2 regions of the Trichococcus sp. TS_SC_9 genome follow, and region 2 is predicted to be linked to the other one. Evidence: predicted binding sites of a transcription regulator. Region 2 holds the regulator's gene; the other holds the start of a gene.

Region 1 (8,286 bases), 480 kb from region 2:
GCAAGGCTGAAGGAAGAGAAGTTGGCGATAACGTGTTCAAAGCCTAAAAATGCAAAGATGAAGATGATGAAAATAGTCGAGAAGAGCTTACCGGCGTCATCTTTCATATGCGCGCTCACAAATACAGTCGTATTCACGATGACGTTCGCGAAGATACCTTCAGCAACCATCTGTATAGGTGTTTTGAGCAACTTGCCTTCAACTGCGTGGAAAAGGAAGTGCTCAGCCGGTAAATCCTGGAAAATATTCGTGAATGACATGACGAATGAAGCAATGGTACCACCGATAAGGTTGAAAAGGATACAAGCGAATAAAATTGCTAAAGCTCTTTTAGGTGCCAACACCTTGCGGTAAATAGCTGCTGTCATGTACATCATGTTGGATGTACCCAATTCTGTGTTCATGTAATTGATCATGACCAAAGACCATGCAAACATGAATGAGTAGAAAAATTTCCCACTACCGGGCAGCATGTGTTCTGCTTTTTCAGCGACCATTACAGCAATTGAGGTACCCAACGTCAAAAACATACCAGCAAGCATACATCTGATGAAATATTTTACTTGTGAAGTCTCAAATAAATGTGACTTCTTTAGGGCGCTTTTATCAACTGTAGTCATGGCTGCGCCTTGATATTTTTGTTCCACTTTCTTCATCTCCCGAATTGTTTGTGCGATTCTGAATAAGTATATCATATTTCATAAGAATTGGAATGAAAAAAACAACTGTTTATATAATTATATTAATGCATTTATAGTATGCATGGTGTTTTTTTTGTGCACATGGATTTTAGCAAGTTCCATTTTCCCATTTGATGAAAAAAAAACCGGCTGTAAGATTGACTCTTACAGAACCGGTCCGTTGTTTTCAAATATCACAAATAAATTGGGATTACTCCGACACTTCAGCCAGGACGCCGTTTTCTACCAAGCTGTCTAAAATGTATTCCAACTGTTCTTTCGCAGCCGACATGGTTTCCTTACCGTAGACATCCACTAGCTGCAATCCGTTGCTCGTCGTTGTGGAAACTTTCAATGTTTTCAGATCGGCAGCGACGACAATTTTCACTTTGATCCCTTGTTTATGCAACACGCTGTTGTCCAAATCGCGGACCATTTGGAAATTGCCGTTTTTGGTTTCCTCAAAACCATTGTCGCGCAAAGTGTAGCGTTTCACCTGTTCGTCCAATCGAAAGGTTTTTCCGGATCCCTTTAAAGATACATTTTTTTCGAATGCCATATGCAGTCCTCCAAGATAACGTTTTCTCTATCATAACACATTTTTTTCTTTCGTTCAGCCGTTCTTGTATTGCTTACTGTGGATGCTTTTCAGCAAGGCGATCAGCGTGTCCGCCTCATCAGTCGTATTATCCGGTCCGAATGAAATGCGTAAGGATTCGGTTGCTCGCGGATTATCCATTCCGTACATCGCTGCCAATACATGGCTCGGTTCAATGCTGCCGGCTGTACAAGCGGATCCGGCCGCCAGCATGATCCCTTTGAGATCGCACTGAATCAGCATTTTGTCGGAACGCATACCGGGCAGCCAGATGTTCAAGATGTGCGGGACTCCCTCAGGATAGACACCATTGCATTCAAATGGAATCCCGCTTTTTTCAAGTCCGCTCAGTAAATACTTGCCCAGTTCACGTTTTTTGCGGTTGCTTTCTTTGCGTTCTGCTTCCATCAGAGTGACGGCCTCAGCAAACCCCCGGATGTATGGCGTATTTTCCGTACCGCCACGGTGGTCGTTCTCCTGGCTGCCGCCATGGATGAAATTAGGCAGGTGCAGACTATTTTTACGGTATAAAAATCCAATGCCTTTGGGACCATTGATTTTATGCGCGGAAACCGATAGGAAGTCGATATGCTGTTGCTCCACATCAATCCGCTCGCTGCCATATGCTTGAACGGCATCGGTGTGGAATAGGATGTTCTGTTCTGTCAAAAAAGCACCTATTTCGGCAATTGGATTGATACTGCCCACCTCGTTGTTGGCATACATCAATGAGACTAAGATAGTATCCTCGCGAATCGCATCCTTCAGGGATTGCAAGGTTACTTTTCCGGTATCGTCCACCGGAAGATAGGTCACCTCAAAGCCTAACGTTTCCAGATAATGCATCGGATGCAGGACTGCATGGTGTTCCGCTGCAGAAGTGATAAGGTGTTTGCCCTTTTCCTTCAGAGCCAACGCAGTCGGTATGATCGCTGTATTGTTGGATTCGGAGCCGCAGCTTGTGATGATGATATCAGCCGGGTCTGCTTGGATGGATGCCGCAAAAATCCTGCGTGACTGGTCGATATGCTGTCTTGTTCGTCTTCCCAGAGCATAGGTGCTGGAAGGATTCCCGAAATCTTCGATAAGCGATTCCTGAATGACCGCTACAACTTCAGGTCTCACCGGAGTCGTAGCGGCGTGGTCGAAATAAATCAATTTGTTACCTTCTTTCTGTCGCAAGTCTTTCTAGTGTTCAAAATAACTGTTGAGCCAACGGTACAGGCGCAATTCGATGCTGGTTTCCATTTCCTTCGAGGAATCTTGGGCAGTTGCGGGACCCTGTCCCAACAATTTTTTCGTTTCTTCAATATCGGTAAGACAGAAAAACGCATAGGCAGCCCTTATTCTGTTGTTTACGATCCAGTACCTTTTTAACAAAGGATGAGCTTGTATTTGGATGTATTTTTCTTCTGCATTTACGAGCCGACCGAACAGCGCATCGCAAAACAAAGATTCCATCATATAAACGGGCCAATAGACTGACTCTTTGACTGGACGGTTGGCCGAAAAAGTCAGCAACAATGAATCGGCTTCTTCAAAATCCAGTTCCCCCAAAGCGCGGACATATGCGACCATGTAGAAGTAGTCAACCAGGAAGGTTTTTTGATACTGGGCGTCGTTTATGCTTTCGAAATAGGCGTCCGGTAAGTCGGCAAAAGGCACTTTTTCTTCGATAAGCTGTGCCATCTCCAACTGCTGGAACAGGAGCCTGCGCGCAGGCAATGATCGGCTTGCTTCCCTCAGCAAAGCTCCGTCATTCTGCGCTTTCGGCAGCAGATTCGCTAAAGCCATCCAGACAGGCACCAAACTGAACAAAACGAACAGGGAGCCTGTCTTCAGTTCCATACAAAAAGCCAGGCTGTACAGGAGTGTCCCCGTCAAAGCATTTGCCATAATGCCCCCCAGCATATAACTGCGATACGGCAATTCCGCATAGTCCCCTTTAGGTGGCGCCATCAAGCATTGGCCAGCCAGCAACGGGGAGGCAGCCTGCATATGATGCAGGCTGTGATCCGCATGGCTATATTTGTAACGTCTGACTTGAAAGCTGATCAGCCGATAACCGCTCAATTTTCCGAAGATAAAATGTCCCCCTTCATGAAGAAAGACATGCACGTGGATGGATAGAAACAGGCCTGCCGACAGAGCTGGAACGAGTAGGGGATCAAAAGACGACAGCTTCCCCCAGTCGTTGAATCCCTTCGCGATGAGATAGCCGTAAAACATGATGAAGGCAATTGTAATATGGCCGGCAATTCTCAGAAATGATTTTTTCATGAAGTTCCCCCTACTCTTCCTCCAGTTGCATTTCCGGGAACAATAAGCGCAGGATTTCCATCGTCAAACGTCGACTTTTCCCTTGGTACGGATAAATGTGAATCAGCATGGCGGGGTTGAAGTTCGCCTCAATCACCCCGTAGTTCGGCTCCTCTTTCGTGGCCGGGACCGAATGATCCGGGATGATGATATCCACCCCACAGATTGCAACACCCAGTGAGGCTGCCATCTGCACAGCCAACTTTTTGTAGCTGTCGTCCATCTGATCCGTAAAATCAATTGAATCGCCGCCGGTACTGATGTTTGAATTATCCCTCAGACGGACATTCGTGCCTTCAGGTGGGATACTGTCGAAAGTATACCCTTGCCCCTGGATCGTCAATTTTTCGAGCTCACCGGTCGCTATCAGTTCCAATGGGGAGCGGTGATTTTTCCCGCGGAGACTGTCTTTATTCTTCTCCTCGACCAATTGACGGATTGTGTGGCTGCCATCACCTACCACATTGGCCGGCACACGCAGCAACACGGCTTTCGTTTCATTGCCTATGACAAAGAATCGGTATTCGGTTCCGGCCAAGAAATCCTCGACCAATATATCCTCGTCCTCTTCAAATGCGATGCGTACTGCTTTTTCGTAGTTTTCAGCTGTTGCGCCGTCCTTGAAGATGGAAATCCCTAACCCGTAGTTCGTTGACTTAGGTTTGACGACGATGCCTTTCCCAGCAAAGATAGAGTAATCGCGCAAGGCTGCGACCACAGAATGGTACTCACCGCTGTCCGGCACAGCGAATCCGTTCTCCGCCAATATTTTTTTGGTGACGACCTTGTTTTCCATAATGAGCGGGCCGATATAGCTGTCCTTTGCCGTCATATTGCCGTTCTTCACGTATTCGCGATGATTCTTGTAGGTCAGCGAGATGAATTGGTCATAACGGTCGAGCATGTTGATCTTCAAACCTTTTTGGATGGCATCGAACATCAGGATCTGTGTGGAGAGTTCCATGTCCTCAAAGCCCCTCAAGGCATATGGACGTTTCCAGGCAGCTTCTTTGTACTTTTTGGCCAAAGATGTGGCCCAAGCCGTTTTGTCCTCTGTCGCATCCACTGCCTTGACCATCTGCCCTGCCACTGTTTTCTCCGGATTGTGGAATGCTCCGATTTTTTCTTTAACGATTGCGCTGATTTTCTCTTCTGCGCCGATCGCTTCCAGCATCTGCAGCATCCCTTCCAGGACGGACAGCCCTTCCGCTTGGAATGCGGATGGCTGCAGAGGATTCTCCAATGCCGTGCTGTAATTCATTTCTTTCCCGATTTTCATCTCTTCTTCGCTGGCATCCTTCTCGATCCACAATAAATAGAGCAGGAAATAATGGATGAAGTACATATCCTCTTTATGCATTCCGAACTCGGCAAATGGGTTCAGATCGAACAACCTGAATTCGAGATAGGCGATTCCGTTCGTCAGCAAATCACGCGCTTTGTTGGCCCCCCTGAAACGGACAGTGGAATAAAACTCCTTTTCGGCAATAAGCTTTCCACTGGTTACCATCCGTTCGATATCCTGTACATAGGCATCAATCGATTCAAAAGAAACATGCACGTCCGCTTTATTGACGTATCCATATTTGCTGCTGCGGATGCTTCTTTTGTAGCTGTCCAGAGGCAAATCCTGTTGGGTTTCTTTTTCGAAGTAGGAGCTGTCGGCGGATATGGATCCTCCCATAAGATAGGTCATGATCCATTGGTGACGGATGAAGTTATGCGCCATCTTCAAGTAGACATCCGATTGGAACGCCTTAAGTGTCCCGGCAGACCCGGAAAGCTGATGAAGTTCTTTGATGAGGGCAGGATTCAATTCGAAGTTGAAGTGGATGCCGCTGACCATCTGTTTCTTGTTCCCGTAAACAGAGACCAAGTACTCCCGGTACGCCACATCATCCGCGCTGTCCAACTTGGCTACTTTGATTTCTTCGCTTGCCGGCATGGTAGGCGGGATGCTGCAAGGCAACAGGTATTCATCTTCCGACAAGGATCGCAGTACGACATCATGGATAGCCGTCAGCCACTCATGTGTTTCCTCGATTGACTGCATCGGCGGCGTGATCAATTCCGGTTGGCTTTCCGCAAAGTCAGTCTGTATGTAAGGATGGAAACTGCGATTTCCGAATACAGTCGGGTGGTTTGTCTTGGCGATTGTACCTTCACCCGTTATCCGTTGGCTTTCTTTTTCGATTCCAAAAGAGGCTTTCGAAAATAATGCCGATAATTTATGTGTTAAAATAATCTCTTTGAAATCTGTCATTATATACTCTCGCTTTCTGCTTCCAATTTTCAATGTATTCATTATAGCTTTTCTGCTTGTAAATAGTAAAGATGTTGCTTGCCTTTCTTTTCAATCAATTTTCACAAAGCTGCCAAAAAGAAATAACCGGGCGAATGTTTGTTCTTTATTATCAGATGGCATATAATGGGGAGAGAAAAAGGAGCGGAGAATAATGAAACAACCTTTAGCATACCGTATGCGTCCCGTCCACATCGACGAAGTCATCGGCCAAAGTCATCTGGTCGGCGAAAATAAAATCATCCGCCGTATGGTCGATGCCAAGATGCTTTCTTCAATGATACTGTACGGCCCACCGGGAATCGGCAAAACCAGCATTGCGAGCGCCATCGCCGGATCGACCCATTCGGCTTTCCGGCAACTGAACGCCGCTACCGACACAAAAAAAGATCTTCAGATCGTCGTGGAGGAAGCCAAATTTTCCGGCCAGGTCATCCTCTTGTTGGATGAGGTGCATCGCTTGGACAAACCCAAACAGGATTTTCTCTTGCCGCATCTTGAGAGCGGCCAGGTCATCCTGATCGGCGCCACCACCGAAAATCCATACATCAGCATCAGTCCCGCTATCCGGAGCCGGACCCAAATTTTCGAATTGAAGGCCCTGAGCACACAGGACGTCATATTGGCGCTGGAACGGGCCATCGCTGACGAAAAGCGCGGTTTGGGTAAAGAAAAGATTATGATCGACGAAGATGCCTTGCTTCATTTCGCCAGAAGTACGATGGGTGACGTGCGCGGCTCGCTGAACGCCTTGGAATTGGCCGCGCTATCCACCAAACCGGATGCGGATGGAACCATCCACATAACCTTGGACATCGCCGAGGAGTGTGTCCAAAAGAAGGCATTGGTCCACGATAAGAACGGCGATGCCCATTACGATGTCATATCTGCCTTCCAAAAATCGATCCGCGGCAGCGACGTCGATGCGGCCATACATTATCTGGCCAGGCTGCTGGAAGCCGGCGAATTGCTGATCGCCTGCAGGCGGTTGATGGTCTGTGCCTACGAAGATATCGGCTTAGGCAATCCGCAAGCTGTGGCCCGAACCGTTTTGGCTGTTCAGGCTGCCGAAAAGCTGGGCTTGCCGGAAGCACGGATTCCCTTGGCCAATGCTGTCGTCGATCTGGCCCTTTCGCCGAAATCCAATTCGGCCTATCTTGCCTTGGACAGCGCTCTTGCCGACGTGCGCGCCGGAAAGTCCGGCGACATACCGGATAGCCTGCGGGATGCCCACTACAGCGGTGCAAACAAGCTGGGCCGTGGCATCGGGTATCAATACCCGCACGACTTCCCGGATCACTGGATCAAACAACAATATTTGCCGGACTCGCTGAAAGATCGCCGATACTACGAGCCCGCTTCGACCGGAAAATATGAACAAGCCTTGGCCAGCCAATTGCAGCACCGCTTCAACAAAGATTCCTGATTACTGTTTGGCAGCGTTTAACCAGTTGCTGCTGTACTGTTTCCGGATTGAAATGCTTGTGTTTTGCTTGCCAACGATTGATTAGTATGCTACTATACGTATATAGATTTCTGAGGTGTTCGACATATTCTCAATGTGTTGACCGAACAATTTATTACTACCTTGGGATCCTGTTTATTCCGGTGGATAACACGCCTTTTCATTTGGTAGTTAGAGACTGGATATTGGAGCCCACCTGCTTATATGCGGGTTCAAAACTAGTAGAATATAACTCACCGGCACCATCGGATTTCTAATAAAGTTTTATACTTTTGGAGCTGCTCTTTGAGCAGCTTTTTTTGCAGACTGAAATATTCGGGAAAGCATTTCTTGAGCCATTATCCCGCAATTTCCTTGAGGAGGACACACTTTGGTTGAATTGTTGATTGCCCTTTTTTCATTATTATTGGTTTCGACCGGACTTTTCATGACATTGAAAGGCCCCACTGTCTTCGTGTTGGCTCCGGATCGGATCACAGAACAGCAACGCCATCAGATCTGGCTCTTTTTCCGCAACGGCGGAGCCCTGTACATGTTGATTGGGTTTCTCTGTCTGCTGACGATTTTCTTCAGGAGTTCCCTGCTTTATGCATTTGCCGTATTGATTGCCTCAGGGTATACAGCACTCTTCAGCATCCGGCTGGCCGGCATGATGAAAGATCAGGGCCGCTGATCAATAAATTCCGGAAAATATCGCATACGCTTTCATTTTTATGGAAAGTGAAGTAAAATAAACTTGTAAGCGATACTAGTTTAGAGGAGTGGTTAATATGTTTCAAGAGTATAAGAAAATTTTGATACCGGTTGACGGATCGAGAGAATCAGAATTATCCTTCCGTAAAGCAGTGGAAGTGGCCAAACGGAATAAAGCAGCCATCATCATCACTCATATTATTGATACAAGAGCCATACAGACCCCTAC
Region 2 (8,286 bases):
CAGCGCAAATAGCACACTGATGTCGGTCGTGACATTCCCAACAGCCAGATAGTCATCCATGTAAATTTGGATGATGCGCGGCGCCACCACATTGACCAGCGACAACGCGATGCTGAAAAGCAAAGCGATCAAAAATTGATTGCGGAAAGGATGGGCAAAGTGGAAGATTCGTTTGACTACCCGGAGTTGTTCCTTCAATGAGATTGTTTTAGACCATACTGATCCACTCATGCTTCATCCGCCCCTTCCAATTTGGTTTCGAGTTGTTGTTTTTCGTACATTCTGCGGTACCAGCCGTGCAGTTCCATCAACTCATAATGCGTCCCGCGTTCGACAATGCGCCCTTCATCAAGGACAATGATCTCATTTGCATGCATCACGCTGCTGATACGATGGGCTGCGATGATCGTTGTCTGATCGGCTCGCTTTTCCTTAAGCCCCGTCAGGATCGCTTCCTCCGTCTTCGCGTCCACCGCGGATAAGGAATCATCCAGGATGAGCAGCTCAGGTTCAGTCACTAAAGCCCGCGCAATCGCTATCCGCTGTTTTTGTCCACCGGATAAGGAAACGCCCCTTTCGCCAACCAACGTATCGTAGCCCTCGGGAAAACCAAGAATGTCATGATGGATGGCGGTCAAGCGCGCTGCCTCTTCAACCTTTTGTTGGCTGATTGATGGATCAGCGAAACGGATGTTTTCCCTCACGTCAGAAGAGAACAGGAAGTTGTCTTGGGGAACGTAACCGATTCCGCTCAGCAATGCATCCAATGAGTAATCACGGATATCGATCCCGTTGTAGTTGATGCTGCCGGCATATTGATCATACTCACGCAACAGCAGACGGAAAATCGTGCTTTTGCCCGATCCGGTTCTGCCGACAATCCCTAATGTTTGTCCCCGCTCCAAATGGAAACCGACGTCCTTCAGGCTGATTTCTTCACTGTTCGGGTAACCGAAGGAGGTTACCTGAAAATCCAGATCGCCTGTAACCGGAGTCCGGACAGCATTTTTTTGCTCCTGGATCGTTGATTTTTCCTTAAGAAGCTCATCAATCCTGCTGTAACTGGCACTGCCTCGTTCCAGCACATTGAATAATCTACCTACTGCCAACATCGGCCACGCCATCATGCCGATATAACTGATGAACGAAACCAGCTGGCCGATACTGATGCTGCCTTCCACGACAAAACGGCCACCAAAGATGATCGTCAGTGCGAAAGAAAGCCCCAAAATAAGTTGGATCGCCGGGTCAAATAAGGCATCAACCAAGTAGACAGCTTTATTTTTCACGACGACATCCCTCGTCATCGCTTCGAAATCACGAATATCTTCTTCTTCTTCACCGAACGTCTTGATTACCTTAACGCCGGAGACACTCTCCTGCGTTTTGTCATTCAGATTAGAGAAAGCAGCTTGTGCTTTGCGGAAACGCTTGTGCATCTTCTGTCCGAGGATTCGTGACACCAGCGTCAAAGCCGGTAACGGAATCATGGCGATAAGCGTCAAACGCCAATCAATCAAGAAGAACATTGTGAAAAGCGTGATCCCGCCTGAAGAAATCGAATCCGCCAATGTCAGTATGCCTGCGCCTGCGACCATCCTGATCGCATTCAAGTCATTCGTCGCATGCGCCATCAGATCGCCTGTCCTGTATTTCTGGAAAAAGACAGCGTCCATTTCGGTGAAATGCTTAAACAATCGCGAACGCAGTATCTTTTCTAACTCTGCCGAAGTACCCCAAATCTTCATCCGCCAAATATAGCGGAAAAGGTACTGCAAAATGCCTGCTATCAATATGATCGCCGACCACTTCCACAAAGAAGCCATCGTTAGGGTCCCTAAGGCAATTTCATCGATGATGATTCCGACAACGCGCGGCGAAACAACCTGAAGTATCGCCACAATGATCAGGAAAAAGACGCCTACAAAATACGATTTCCATTCTTGACGGAAAAACCAACTCAATTTTTTGAAAATACTCACGTTTATTACTCCCTTCTTACCTGTATTCGGACAAAATAAAAATGTGGAACCGTAGAGATCCACATTTTGTATATTATTTCATTATTCTATTTCTTTTTCTTTGTTGATTGTGTTTTCATAGAAGCCATGATTTGTTTTACTTTTCTTTCGGATGGTTTTTGACCCATCTGCATCATCATAGAACGCAACATTTCTTCATTGATTGGTGGATTTTCTTCAAAATATTTTACCATATAACGTCTTGCAAGGAAAAATCCGCCAACCGCGCCTATTACTATTCCTAAAATGACCATCATTACCCATGCTGTTGTTGACACGTATTCATCCCCCTTTCCAAAGCATTCATTCATTAATTGTACTAAAGATTATGAGAAAAAGAAATAGCAATCACGGATAAATTTAGCGAATTTTCGAAAACGCTTCAGCGGTTGCCGGTTTCAGGATAATTTTAAGCATATTCTCGCGTCACTCCCGAGAATATGCGAACATCTGTTTGATTTTTTAGATGATTAATGGTATTCTAAACTTATAAATTTAGGATTACGGAGATGATGATCTCATGGTTAAAAATAAAGATTCACGCCAAGTTGAAGTGCTTCAATACATTTATGAAGAAGTCCAGGAAAAAGGCTATCCGCCGACCGTAAGGGAAATCGGGAATGCAGTCAAACTTTCCTCAACGTCCACAGTGCACGGCCATCTGTCGCGTCTAGAAAAAAACGGTTTTATCCAACGCGACCCTACAAAACCACGTGCGATCGAACTGACCCAAGCAGGTCTGGATAAACTCGGGATCATGTCGGATAAAATGCCGCTATTGGGTACCGTCACAGCCGGTGCTCCCATCCTGGCTGTCGAAGAAGCAACAGATTATTTCCCGGTTCCGCCGGATCTGAAATCCTCTTCCGGAAGTTTGTTTATGCTTAAAATCCGCGGAGAAAGCATGATCGACGCCGGTATATTCGATGGCGACTCAGTGATCATCAGAAAACAATCCACGGCCGAAAACGGTGATATCGTCATAGCTATGACGGATGATGATGAAGCGACCTGCAAACGATTCTATAAAGAAAACAACTACTACCGTCTGCAACCTGAAAATGCCAGCATGGATCCGATCATCTTGGATTCCGTCATCATTCTGGGAAAAGTAGTCGGTCTGTACCGGAACCACATCATATAAGGGTCAGTCCCCCGACTGCCACAAAAAGGCTGCCAACTTTTGGCAGCCTTTTTGCGTGTCCGTTCATTTTCGGATTATTTATTGTTCTTAGTATTCCATCAGCGTGAAGATGTCATACCCTTGGATCAGGTCACGGCCTTTTAAATCCAACAGCTCGATCAGGAATGCCAAACCGACGACTTCTCCGCCTAATTTTTCCACCAACTCGATGGTTGCGGCTGTAGTGCCGCCAGTTGCCAATAGATCATCGCAAACCAACACTTTGTCACCAGGCAGGATGGCATCTTGGTGCAGTTGCAGAGTTGCTTTTCCGTACTCCAGTCCGTAGGATACTTCCACCGTTTCGCGCGGCAATTTGCCTTTTTTACGGGCCATTGCGAATCCACAGCCTAATTCCACTGCGACCGGACAGCCGACCATAAACCCACGCGCTTCGGGTCCGACTACTTTATCGACATTCAAGTCCTGGGCATATTTCACGATTTCTTTGATCGAATAACGGTAAGCTTCTCCGTTCGCCATCAAGGGTGAAATATCGCGGAAAATGATGCCTTGCTCCGGGAAATCTTTGACATCAGCAATATATTGTTTCAAGTCCATTTTGTGTTCCTCCTAATTATTGTACCATCATCTGTTCATTCAACCAATTCGTCAACTGCGAAAACGGGCTGTAGATGAATACCTTTTCAGCTTCCATTTTCTGCAGGCGATCTTTGTATACCTGGGTGTCGTCCAAAGCTCTTTTGACAGGGTTTTGGACCTCATTGATGAAACCATTGTCTATTGTAACAAATCCCGCCTCCAAAAACACTTGAATCATAAAAATGGCAAGATTTTTTTTGATTTTTAAGTATTTTGCTAAGGCATCTAACCGATTTCTCACATCGATATCCTTATGGGAACGGATATATTGGTAGAATTTCGCAAACTGGTCTTTAGGAGGGACTCCGTCTGCGTAAATGCTGTTTGTTTCATGAGAGACGACATACACATTTTCGAACTGATTGCTCTTTAAAAGATCAGCCAACAAATCCATCTTTAAGGGGCATTCGAAGAGCACCAAGTTGCTGGCACTGACATCCTGAAGAGCATCCGCTGTATTGTCAGTGAGTAACGCAGCGTTCGAACTGTTCGGGATGCGCTCATAAAATTGTTTCATGATACCGGAAGTCGAAAATAGATACAGGGCATCTTCCACAGCCAATACCGATTCTTGGATAATCGAACTCCGTTTGTCGAAAAACTGGACATGTTTGTTTTTGATGTCCTTCAGTTGCAGTTGCGGTTTCGCGCTATCCCGCCAAACGTTGATCGAAAGTTCTCCGATCAGAGAAACGACATCCGCCTCGTTCAAGTGGTTGCTGATGCTTCCTTTGTTGAAGCCAATCACATCCAGAAAGAGGTTTTTGTCCTTAAGCTTGAATTTCAGATGTTTGTTGTCCGCACCGATCTGTCTGATATCTGTCAACGGTACATTTTGGAAGCCGAATATAGGCTTTTGATTGTCGGTCCCGTATGGTTTGAGCAATTCCAATTCCTTCAAAAACGGCAGTGTGACATCAGCAAGCGGCAGCATGGCGTCTATATAAATGGATTCGCCCAACACGATCGCATCATGATAAATGGTCGCATAGTTGTTTATTTTTTCACTGAAGGCTGGCAAATCGGCAGCGGGAAGGCTCATGCCCGCTGCCATTTTGTGCCCTCCAAACTTCGTGAGCAAGTCTTTTGAATCGGTCAGTGCCATATAGATATCCAACGCTTCCGTGCTGCGGGCCGATCCTTTTGCGATGCCGGTTTTTTCGTCGATGCGGAATAAGACAGTTGGACGCCCGAATTCCTCGACCAACTTGCTTGCAACAATTCCAAGTACGCCCTCGTGCCAATTCGTGTTGCCCAACACTACAATATCCGGCAGGCTTTCGTTATTCGCCAGTTCGGCACTGGCTTCTTCATGGATGGATTGGACAATTCCCTGTCTCTCGACATTCTTTTCTTGTATGTAAGCAACCAGTTCAGCTATTTTTTCCTCATCGAATGATAGCATCAGTTCAGCGCCTGGACCCGCATCCTCCAACCGACCGACTGCATTCAAACGCGGACCGATGATGAAACCGATGCTTTCCTCGTCCAAATTAGCCGCGTCTATTCCCGCGGCTTCCATCAGCGCAGCCAAACCGAGCCGATGCGTTTGTTTCATGACTTGCAGTCCCTGCTTCACGATCCAACGATTCTCGCCTGTTAAACTGACGAGGTCCGCAACGGTACCGATAGCTGCCAAATCGAGCGATTCATAAGGCATTTCCCCCAGCAAGGCCGCTGCAATTTTCAGAGCGACACCAGCTCCGGAAAGATCCGGGAAAGGATAAGATCCGGCAGGATGTTTCGGGTGGATGATGGCATACGCGTCCGGCAACGCATCTGGCAATTCGTGATGGTCGGAAACAATGACATCCACGCCCATTTTTTTAGCCATCGCTATCGGTTCGTGGCCTGAAACCCCGTTATCGCAAGTAAGAATCAGTTGTGCCCCATTCTCGATCAATTTCTTGAATGCAGCAGCATTGGGGCCATAACCATCCGTGAAACGATTCGGCAAATAATAGCCGACATTGCCGCCCAATACTTCTATCGTTTCCACGAGAATGCTTGTGCTTGTGATGCCATCCGCATCATAATCCCCATAAACGACGATTTCTTCTCCAGCCTCAATAGCTTCCATCAAGCGGTGGATTGCTTTATCCATATCATGCAGCAGATATGGATCATGGAATTCCATTTCTGCCCCATCAATGAAAGCTTTGATTTGCTCTTTTGTTCCCAAGCCTCGCTGCATGCAAAGCGTAACAAATTTTTCTGATAAGCCTGTAGCCTGACTGATTTCCCTGCTTACAGAATCATCAATTTCTGATTTGCGTATTTTCCAATTCATCTTTGACGATAACAATTTATCGACTCCTAACTATTTAAACTGTACGGGTGCACCTAGGCCCCAGTAATTCAAAAAAGACTAGAAGCTGAAATCGTTCTAGTCTTTCTTTGCAACTGAAAGTGGCCGATTGGATAAATCTGCCACTCTATTTTCGTCAAACGCTTGGCTGATTCGGGTTACCCACTGTAAACTGTTTGACCAATTCCTCTTCAAGGGATTTGATTTTGTTGTCTTTCTGAGTCAGTTCCGCTCTCAGATCGGCGATTTGCTGTTCATACCCGACTTTCGTAGCATCGACTGCCGCTTGGATTTCTTTCCCTTTTGTGTCAATCTCAGTGCGCATCTGTTTAAATTCTTTATTCTTCTTCGTTGCACTGCCTGTCGCAACCAACAAGGTGATGAGCGAGCCCATCAGTAGAGAAACAAGGATGACAATGATAAGAGGTCCATCCACAACTGCGAACCCAAAATTGACTGGCACAGCATCGACATTGAAAACGGCAAATAACACAATGATGATGATTAAAATTATGCCTGCTACTAATCTCCATTGATTTTTCATTATAATCGCCTCACTCATTTTGATATATCCCACTCTTATTATCATCTTTTTGCCGATGGATAGTCAACTTGCAACACTTATCAACGGAATGATTCTCAGAGGATCAAGCTTCAGGGGATCATTTCGTCAGCGCTATTTCGAACTCATCATAATCGTTGACGAGTTTCGTGTCAGGAAAGACTTTGCGTGCATCCCGCTGCAACTGGTGCGCATTGCCGTTGAGGTAACGGGCGCTGATGTGGGTCAAATAGAGTTGCTTAACATTTGCTTCTTTGGCTACTTTAGCTGCATCGATGCATGTGGAATGGAAATAATCCGACGCAATCGCTTGGTCTTCCTTCCCGAAGGTGCTCTCGTGAACCAGCACATCGGCATTTTTAGCTAAAACCACTGTGTTTTTCGTTCTTCTTGTGTCGCCCAGAATCGTTACGATACGTCCTTTAGTCGTTTTCCCGATAAAATCCAGCCCATTGATGGTTCTGCCGTCCGGTAAAACAACAGTCTCCCCATTTTTTAGCTTTCCGTAGAGAGGTCCCGCTGGAACATCCATCTCTTTCAGCTTATCGGCCTGCAATTCGCCCGGATAGTCTGCCTCTTCGACACGGTATCCGTAAGAAACGATGCCGTGATTCAGTTTTGCGCAACTCACGCGGAACTGCTCATCTTCAAACACTACGCCATCTTCGGTTATTTCATGAAAGAAGATTGGATAGCGCAAGTGGGACTGGGAAATACGCAGACTGGTCAAAATAAATTCTTTGATTCCAACAGGGCCATAGATGTTCAAGGGCGTATTGCCGCCTTGAAACGCCCTGCTGCTCAAGAACCCAGGCAAGCCGAATATATGATCTCCATGCAGATGGGTAATGAAGATTTTTTCGACTTTCCTGGGTCGAATCGTTGTTTTGAGCACACGTTGCTGTGTCCCCTCCCCGCAGTCAAAAAGCCAGATGGCATTGCGTTCATCCAATAGTTTCAATGCTATGCTGGAAAGATTTCTGCTGGTGGAAGGGACACCTGCTCCGGTGCCTAAAAATTGAATTTTCATAATCAATTGCTCCCATTTTCATCATTTAATTCTTGATAGATTTCCTCAGCCACAAAAAGGGCTAATTGTTTTGCTCCCGTTGGATTCGGATGGACCTGGTCCTCCAGAAGCCACTCGTCATGCCCGCTGCTGTAGGTATTCCAATCCAAAATATGGACATTGGAATGGGTGCTTTCGGCAAGCGTCAACTGCTCGTTCACGCCGTCCTTCCAGATTCTCGGAACATTTGTCGTGAGGAAAAATAGATCCCGCGATGTCCCGATTTCCTTTATGAACGTTTCCATTTGGGTTTGGGTGAAAGTCCCATTGGAACCTAAGAATACCACGACGGTGTCATGCAATTGTTCCCGCTTCTCCAAAGCAGCAATGACCGCAGAAGTTTGGTAAAGCTGTCTGCTGACGGCACCATCCACAACCGCTTGACCGAATATCGTCACCAGTTGATCCGCGACGGAGAGTAATACAGAATCGCCTATGAAGGTAATATCTGCGCTGTGAGCAAACAACACGGTCTCCCGTTCGAGGCCTTCGATATTGTTGATGGCCCTACTGCGGGTGGACTCGTCACGATTCATGTCA

Evidence for each region. Region 2 encodes LexA, which represses DNA repair genes until DNA is damaged. Its sites were predicted from a motif close to CNAACANNTGTTNG; they were not measured.
Region 1: a site for LexA is predicted at 5,988-6,001, ahead of AC0J5I_RS14115 (replication-associated recombination protein A). Genes of this name have one in related genera too.

Annotation. Positions count from the first base shown of each region.
Region 1 is NZ_CM149591.1:2,913,979-2,922,264, forward strand. Features, by position in the region: gene AC0J5I_RS14090 (formate/nitrite transporter family protein) at 1-620, opposite strand, end outside; gene AC0J5I_RS14095 (cysteine desulfurase) at 892-1,239, opposite strand; gene AC0J5I_RS14100 (cysteine desulfurase family protein) at 1,294-2,436, opposite strand; gene AC0J5I_RS14105 (zinc metalloprotease) at 2,467-3,558, opposite strand; gene gshAB (bifunctional glutamate--cysteine ligase GshA/glutathione synthetase GshB) at 3,569-5,860, opposite strand; gene AC0J5I_RS14115 (replication-associated recombination protein A) at 6,054-7,325, shown strand; RNA gene ssrS (6S RNA) at 7,430-7,620, shown strand; gene AC0J5I_RS14125 (hypothetical protein) at 7,735-8,037, shown strand; gene AC0J5I_RS14130 (universal stress protein) at 8,135-8,286, shown strand, end outside.
Region 2 is NZ_CM149591.1:2,434,054-2,442,339, reverse strand. Features, by position in the region: gene AC0J5I_RS11995 (ABC transporter ATP-binding protein) at 1-231, opposite strand, end outside; gene AC0J5I_RS11990 (ABC transporter ATP-binding protein) at 228-1,982, opposite strand; gene AC0J5I_RS11985 (YneF family protein) at 2,069-2,299, opposite strand; gene lexA (transcriptional repressor LexA) at 2,542-3,165, shown strand; gene AC0J5I_RS11975 (adenine phosphoribosyltransferase) at 3,253-3,765, opposite strand; gene recJ (single-stranded-DNA-specific exonuclease RecJ) at 3,782-6,112, opposite strand; gene AC0J5I_RS11965 (LapA family protein) at 6,252-6,659, opposite strand; gene rnz (ribonuclease Z) at 6,778-7,707, opposite strand; gene AC0J5I_RS11955 (acyltransferase family protein) at 7,710-8,286, opposite strand, start outside.